3 regions of the Shewanella algidipiscicola genome follow, and region 1 is predicted to be linked to each of the others. Evidence: predicted binding sites of a transcription regulator. Region 1 holds the regulator's gene; each other region holds the start of a gene.
The links. The regulator NrdR, encoded in region 1, represses ribonucleotide reductase genes. The targets are predictions, from matches to a motif close to AAACACNANATNTNGTGTTT.
Positions count from the first base shown of each region.

Region 2: a site for NrdR is predicted at 1,114-1,133, ahead of nrdD (anaerobic ribonucleoside-triphosphate reductase). Genes of this name have one in related genera too.
Region 3: a site for NrdR is predicted at 1,234-1,253, ahead of nrdA (class 1a ribonucleoside-diphosphate reductase subunit alpha). Genes of this name have one in related genera too.

Region 1 is NZ_OXJV01000001.1:1,111,288-1,113,563, forward strand. It holds gene ribD (bifunctional diaminohydroxyphosphoribosylaminopyrimidine deaminase/5-amino-6-(5-phosphoribosylamino)uracil reductase RibD) at 1-963, opposite strand, end outside; gene nrdR (transcriptional regulator NrdR) at 1,001-1,465, opposite strand; gene glyA (serine hydroxymethyltransferase) at 1,588-2,276, opposite strand, start outside.
Region 2 is NZ_OXJV01000001.1:645,139-647,414, forward strand. It holds gene nrdD (anaerobic ribonucleoside-triphosphate reductase) at 1-1,051, opposite strand, end outside; gene DN599_RS02865 (hypothetical protein) at 1,312-2,010, opposite strand; gene rssA (patatin-like phospholipase RssA) at 2,180-2,276, opposite strand, start outside.
Region 3 is NZ_OXJV01000016.1:146,744-149,019, reverse strand. It holds gene nrdA (class 1a ribonucleoside-diphosphate reductase subunit alpha) at 1-1,096, opposite strand, end outside; gene DN599_RS10945 (HAD hydrolase-like protein) at 1,694-2,276, opposite strand, start outside.

The sequences.
Region 1 (2,276 bases):
ATCGGCCAGTTGCTGTGCCATAAAAGCTCCCGCTAAGGTGGCACCAGCTTCGACCATCACGCTATTGCACGTTTGGCCTAAATGCGCCAGCAATGCTGCGAGCGGCACGCGCCCTTCTTGGGCGTCAAGCTGTAAATGGCTCACATGTGGTGGCCATGAGGCCTGTACCGACGGGCTATAAGGCCTGCAAGACACCAATAAGATAGGTGATGGAATGGCCAGTAATGTTGCTTGGCTCCCTAGCCGAGCCTGACTATCGAGCACCACCCGCAATGGCTGCTTTAACAGCTCAGCAGGCAGTGAATCGGCTAGGCTACCGAGCTCTTGATGGCGCACATTCATGCTGGGATCATCTTGCAATACGCTATCGATGCCAGTTAGCACCGCACAATGACGCGCACGCATTCGCTGCACATCGCGGCGGGCATTGGCACCGGTTATCCACTTCGATGTGCCATTGGACAACGCCGTTTTACCGTCTAAACTGGCGGCCAACTTGATGCTCACCCAAGGTAATCCAGTCGCCATACGCTTCATAAAGCCTTGATTCAGCGCGGCCGCCTCATCACGCAGCAGATCGATATCGACCTCTATGCCTGCTTGCTGCAGCATCTTAATCCCCCGGCCAGACACCTGCGGATTAGGATCGGTTACCGCCACCACTACTCGCGCCACTTGCGCATCGATTAATGCCTGTGCACACGGCGGGGTACGACCATAGTGGCTACACGGCTCTAGAGTAACATAGGCGGTTGCTCCTTGGGCTTGCTCGCCAGCCATACGCAGTGCATGCACTTCGGCATGGGGGCCGCCCGCGGCAATATGATAACCTTGGCCGACTACCTTGCCTGCCAAGCTGATAACACAGCCCACGCTAGGGTTGGGTCGAGTGGTATAGCGCCCTTGACGCGCTAACTTAATGGCTTTTGCCATCATTTCAATATCGAATTTTGACCACACCATGTGCCATATCCATGCAATCTAATGATTAATAATCGGTTTATTTGGGCGACTTAGGACTCTGCAGTTTCGCAATGGCGTCACCAAACTCGGACACATCTTCAAAGGCGCGATACACAGAAGCGAAACGGATATAGGCGACTTTGTCGAGGTTGACCAAGTGGTCCATCATCAAGTTACCTATCATCTCAGAGGTGACTTCACGCTCGCCAGTGGCGCGCAGTGTCGACTTAATCTTGCTTAGTGCCTGCTCAATTTCATCCATAGATACCGGACGTTTCTCGACTGCGCGTAACATGCCGCCGCGCAGCTTTTCTTCATCGAATGGCTGGCGACTACCGTCTTGCTTAACCACTCGTGGCATGACTAACTCGGCGCCTTCAAAAGTGGTGAATCTTTCATGGCACTCAAGGCATTCACGGCGACGGCGAACCTGGTGGCCATCGGCAACCAAGCGAGAATCGATCACCTTAGTATCGGTTGCGCTGCAAAACGGACAATACATTGAGCCTCCAGCATAAAAGCACTTAAACAGATCGGTTGGCATACATAAAAAGCCAACTGAGAGATACAAAAATGGCCGCTATAATAGCGGCCATCGAAGTTTACCTGATTTAACCCTTAAGGTTAACCGTAAACGGGGAACTTAGCGCACAAATCAAGTACCTGGTTTTTCACCTGCTCGATAGTAGCTTCGTTGTTGATGTCATCGAGCACATCACACATCCAGTTCGTTAACTCAACCGCTTGCGCTTCTTTGAAGCCACGACGAGTGATCGCTGGCGAGCCAATACGCAGACCCGAGGTCACAAAAGGTGAGCGAGGATCGTTAGGCACTGAGTTTTTGTTCACTGTGATGTTGGCACGACCAAGTGCAGCATCAGCGTCTTTACCTGTGATATCTTTAGCAATCAAATCAAGTAGGAATAGGTGGTTATCGGTACCGCCAGACACTACATCATAACCGCGCTGAATAAAGGTGTTTGCCATCGCTTTCGCGTTAACAACCACTTGCTCTTGGTACGTTTTAAACTCAGGCTCTAATGCTTCTTTGAACGCCACCGCTTTAGCCGCGATAACGTGCATCAATGGGCCACCTTGGCCACCAGGGAATACCGCAGAGTTTAGCTTCTTGTAAATATCTTCATCATCACAAGCCGACAAGATCAAGCCGCCACGTGGGCCAGCCAGAGTCTTATGGGTTGTGGTGGTCACCACGTGTGCATGTGGCAGTGGATTAGGATAGATACCCGCAGCCACTAGACCTGCAACGTGCGCCATATCGACAAACAGGTAAGCACCAACTTTGTTTGCGA
Region 2 (2,276 bases), 470 kb from region 1:
ACTGCTTGATATCGTAGTTACAATCGCCACTCTTATGGTTTATACCATCTCGAATCGCAAACACCAATTTAGGGAACACTGCCGTTTTGCGATTTTTACCCAACCCAGCCATCCGCACTTTCATCATTGAGGATTGGATTAATCGCGACTCCCACGAGGTGCCTAAACCAAAGCCAAAGGTCACAAATGGTGTTTGTCCATTAGCAGTATGTAAGGTGTTGACCTCATACTCCAATGACTGGAACGCATCGTGACACTCTTTTTCGGTCTGCGCGGTGGCAAAGGCTTTGGCATCTGTAATGCCCCACTTTAAGGCCACTTGATAGTGTTTGTCATAGCTTTTAGCCACAAATGGTGCTAACACTTCATCGATGCGGTTAATGGTAGTGCCGCCATAAATATGGCTTGCTACCTGAGCAATAATTTGTGCCGTCACTGCCGTGGCCGTGGAGATCGATTTTGGGGTTTCAATTTCGGCATTGCCCATCTTAAAACCATGAGTCAGCATACCGGCTAAATCAATTAGCATGCAGTTAAACATCGGGAAAAAAGGTGCGTAATCCAAATCGTGATAATGGATCTCACCCGCTTCATGGGCCGACACCACATCTTTGGGTAAAATATGGCGAGTCGCATAATGCTTGGCCACGATACCGGCGAGCAGATCGCGCTGGGTGGGGATCACCTTTGAGTCTTTATTGGCATTTTCGTTAAGCAAAGCTGCATTACTTTGTTCAACCAGACCACGAATATCACGATTAAGTCGGCTGCTTTGCTCTCGATGAATATCTCTATCATGACGATATTCGATATACACGCGTGCTAAGGCCTTATAGGGTCCTTCCATTAGTTGATTTTCGACTGCATTTTGCAGGTCGTGGATATCCACTTCGGCCATATCGGCCATGACGAGACTCACTTGTCGCGCTACTTGAGTCGCATAGGTAACATCATCAATACCTGCTGAGTTTGCAGCGGCAACTACAGCGTCTCTGATCCTTGTTTCGTCAAAAGGCGTGCGGTAACCATCCCGCTTAATAACTACTGGCATTGTTTAATATCTCCTCAAGTAACGTTCAAAATGACACCATATATAGTGCCAATAAAACGTTTAAGCACAATATGTAGCGTATTAGGCTACAAAGTCACTCGAAGTACCTTGATCCAGATCATGGTTTTACCGATGGTATTTAGCGACAAAAGATTACTGCCAACTAGGCCACTTATCTCAAAAAGTGACCTTGACCGAACATCGAAACAAGGCTAGATAATGTAAAAAGTCGGGACAAGCTGTGAGTAAGTGTTAGTAAATTACGTAAGTCGCTTAGATAGCGCTAAATAACTGTTTAACTGGCCGCTCGATTGTTGTGAATTTCCCATAGAAGCGGCCAATTGCATGGTCGATTTCAACCCCTGCCATTGCTCTTTGTCCATTGCGGGCATATTAGTGTCGGCGTTGATCAACACAGTTAACTGAGCCGAAACCCGGGCGGCGGTTTGGCTGTATAACGCACCATCTATACCGTCCATGTTATTAAGCACGGTTTTGGCATCATCGAGCATTTTATGTAGCGCCTGATCGGGCTCCGATTGCGTTAATCCCTCTTGCTTACTGTCAATAAAGTTCAGCAGTGATTGCGGCGCATCATTGGGCTCTGGGATCTCAAATCCTGCTGAGCTTAAGCGGTTTAGTTGGCTATCTGACAGGATACCATCTTGATGTAACCGCTGTATAAGCTTAGGAATATCATTAATACTAAACGCACCAGCACTGAAGAAGTCGTCTGCCATCGCCTCAATTTTTTGGGCTCGCTGCGCCCGAGGCGATAATGACACCTCTTCTTGGGCGATCGCGCTACCGTTTGTTTGCGCCGGACGAGTTCGCTCGCCTAAGCTTACCGTGTCGGCCGGTGCATTCGCGCCTTGAGTTTGATGCTTAAGCACGCCACCATAGGCGTCGGTTACCTGTTGAGAATTAGAGGTTGTTGGAAGCTGACTGATTGGATTCATTGTCAAAATGTCGACGACTGCTAAACGATATCATGTTAAAGCAAAAACTAGGCCGCTTTTAAAAACAGGTTTAGGGACTCGATCAACTTAGCGTCTCATCGAATCCTTCATCGCGGCATACTAACTCAGTCAAGCCCCTCACATTATCTGACAACGCTAATCCTAATCATTAGCGACCGGGGGTTTCTGGGTATTCTTCGAGCACAGTGGTGATAATATGAGCCACTTTTTTAACCGCTTGCTCACCCGCCTCTATCGCTTCGTTC
Region 3 (2,276 bases), on a different contig from region 1:
CATACATGCCAGGTACGTCAGATGGGCTGAATAAGCTTATCATGCCACCTTGGATCAGGCGCTGATACATCAACTTATTGATCTGAACCCCATAGTCCAAATGACGAATACGGTTATCGTCAACGCCACGGTTGTTTTTCAATACCAGCAGTGATTCAACTTCTAAATGCCACATAGGGTAGAAGAGGGTCGCTGCGCCGCCACGAACGCCGCCTTGTGAACACGACTTAACCGCGGTTTGGAAATACTTATAAAAAGGTAAGCAACCCGTGTGAAAAGCTTCGCCGCCACGAATTGGGCTACCTAGCGCACGAATGCGACCAGCATTAATACCAATGCCGGCACGTTGTGATACGTACTTTACAATGGCCGACGCTGTGGCATTGATTGAGTCTAAGCTATCACCACATTCAATCAGTACGCACGAGCTGAACTGACGCGTAGGGGTACGCACACCCGCCATGATGGGGGTGGGTAGCGAGATCTTAAAGGTCGAAGTCGCATCATAGAAGTTTTTTACATAATCTAGACGCGTCTCTCTTGGGTACTTGGCAAACAAACATGCCGCAACCAGGATATATAAGAACTGGGCGCTCTCATAAATCTCATGGCTAACCCGGTTTTGTACCAAGTATTTGCCTTCGAGCTGTTTGACGGCAGCGTAAGAGAAGTTCATGTCGCGCCAGTGATCGATATGCTCATCAAGCAAATCAAGCTCTTCGCGAGTGTAGTCACTAAGAATGTGATTATCGTATTTGCCCATCTCCACTAGCTTAACGACATGATCATACAGCTTGGGTGGTTCAAATTGACCATAGGCTTTCTTGCGCAAATGGAAGATAGCTAAACGAGCAGAGAGAAACTGATAATCAGGTGATTCTGGCGAGATTAAATCTGCGGCAGCCTTAATAATGGTTTCATGGATTGCTTCAGTTGGAATCCCATCATAAAACTGAAGGTGAGAACGTAATTCCACTTCAGAGACAGAGACATTTTTTAGTCCTTTTGCCGCCCAAGTGATCACTCGGTGGATCTTATCGAGATCGATAGTTTCACGTTCGCCACTGCGTTTAGTGACTTGCATAGTGCTGTTCATTGAAGATAAGCCTTGATTAAATATTGCGGTCAAATGAGTTGAAAAAAAACACGCAACGTTTCCCTGTCAAAACAATCGAAAAGTTAACGAAAAATACCCAAATACAACTTAGGTTATAGTGGCTTCGATCGTCACTCACACACAATATATGGTGTTATATAAAATATAGGATACAAGATAGTGAGGTTGGCGACATTTTGCAAGTGAGATTTCAGGGGACAAGTTGTGGATATCTTGGGGGTAAAAATTAGGGTTAGTAATGGCTAACCTTTAAGCCTTGTTTTCAATTATGCTTGCTCGTTTGAAGTCACTTTTGAGCGATCAAATTTAAACGAATAGAACGCTAGTTATATCATCGATCGTGGCGATCGTTTATTCATCACTGGACTTAAGGTTGCGATCCTAGCACTGTTAATATTGCTCAATCCGTTTCAAAGTAACAGCTTACTAGCAATGATAAAGTGACACTGCAGAACAACATTTCATTGAAACGCCGTTAAACTCATGGCTGATTTTGTTAAATCAGCGCCAACAAACCGCTTTCCAATAAACTGTTTATATTGCGATTAATGCGATTTGCTAGCTATAACGGTTAGTTTACGCGTAGTGGCTTACAGAAGCCTGAGTCATAAAATCGATAATGGCTTGCGGTTTATCAAAGCGCACTTGGTGCGGCCAATGAGTAGGATTATCATCTGCTGCAATATAACCCCACATGGCAATAGCGCCAACCATGTGGCTATTTTGCGCCGCTTCAAGATCGCGCCGTGCATCACCTATATAGATGATGTTATGTGCATGGCAGCCCAGCTGTTGTGCTGCTAACAGCATAGGCGCTGCGGCAGGTTTACCTTGGGTGGTAGTGTCGCCGCTGATAACGCTGCTCATATAATCGATAAGGGGCTGTTGCCCTAAGCGCAGTGTGGCTAATAAAGGGCGGGCAAACCGTGCTGCCTTATTCGTGACAACACCGAAGGCAATGCCATTATCCATTAAATAGTGCAGTACCTCTGTTATGCCATCAAACAATCTAGCATGGTCGCCATTAATGCGCTGATAGTGCGTGAGCAGCGCTTGTTGTAGTTCGGCGTTGCGCTTAGCATTTAAGGTAGGCTGCGCCGCAGTGATTAGGGCTAAACTGCCATTGGATGCGGCGTCACGTACATCTTCAAGCGCAACA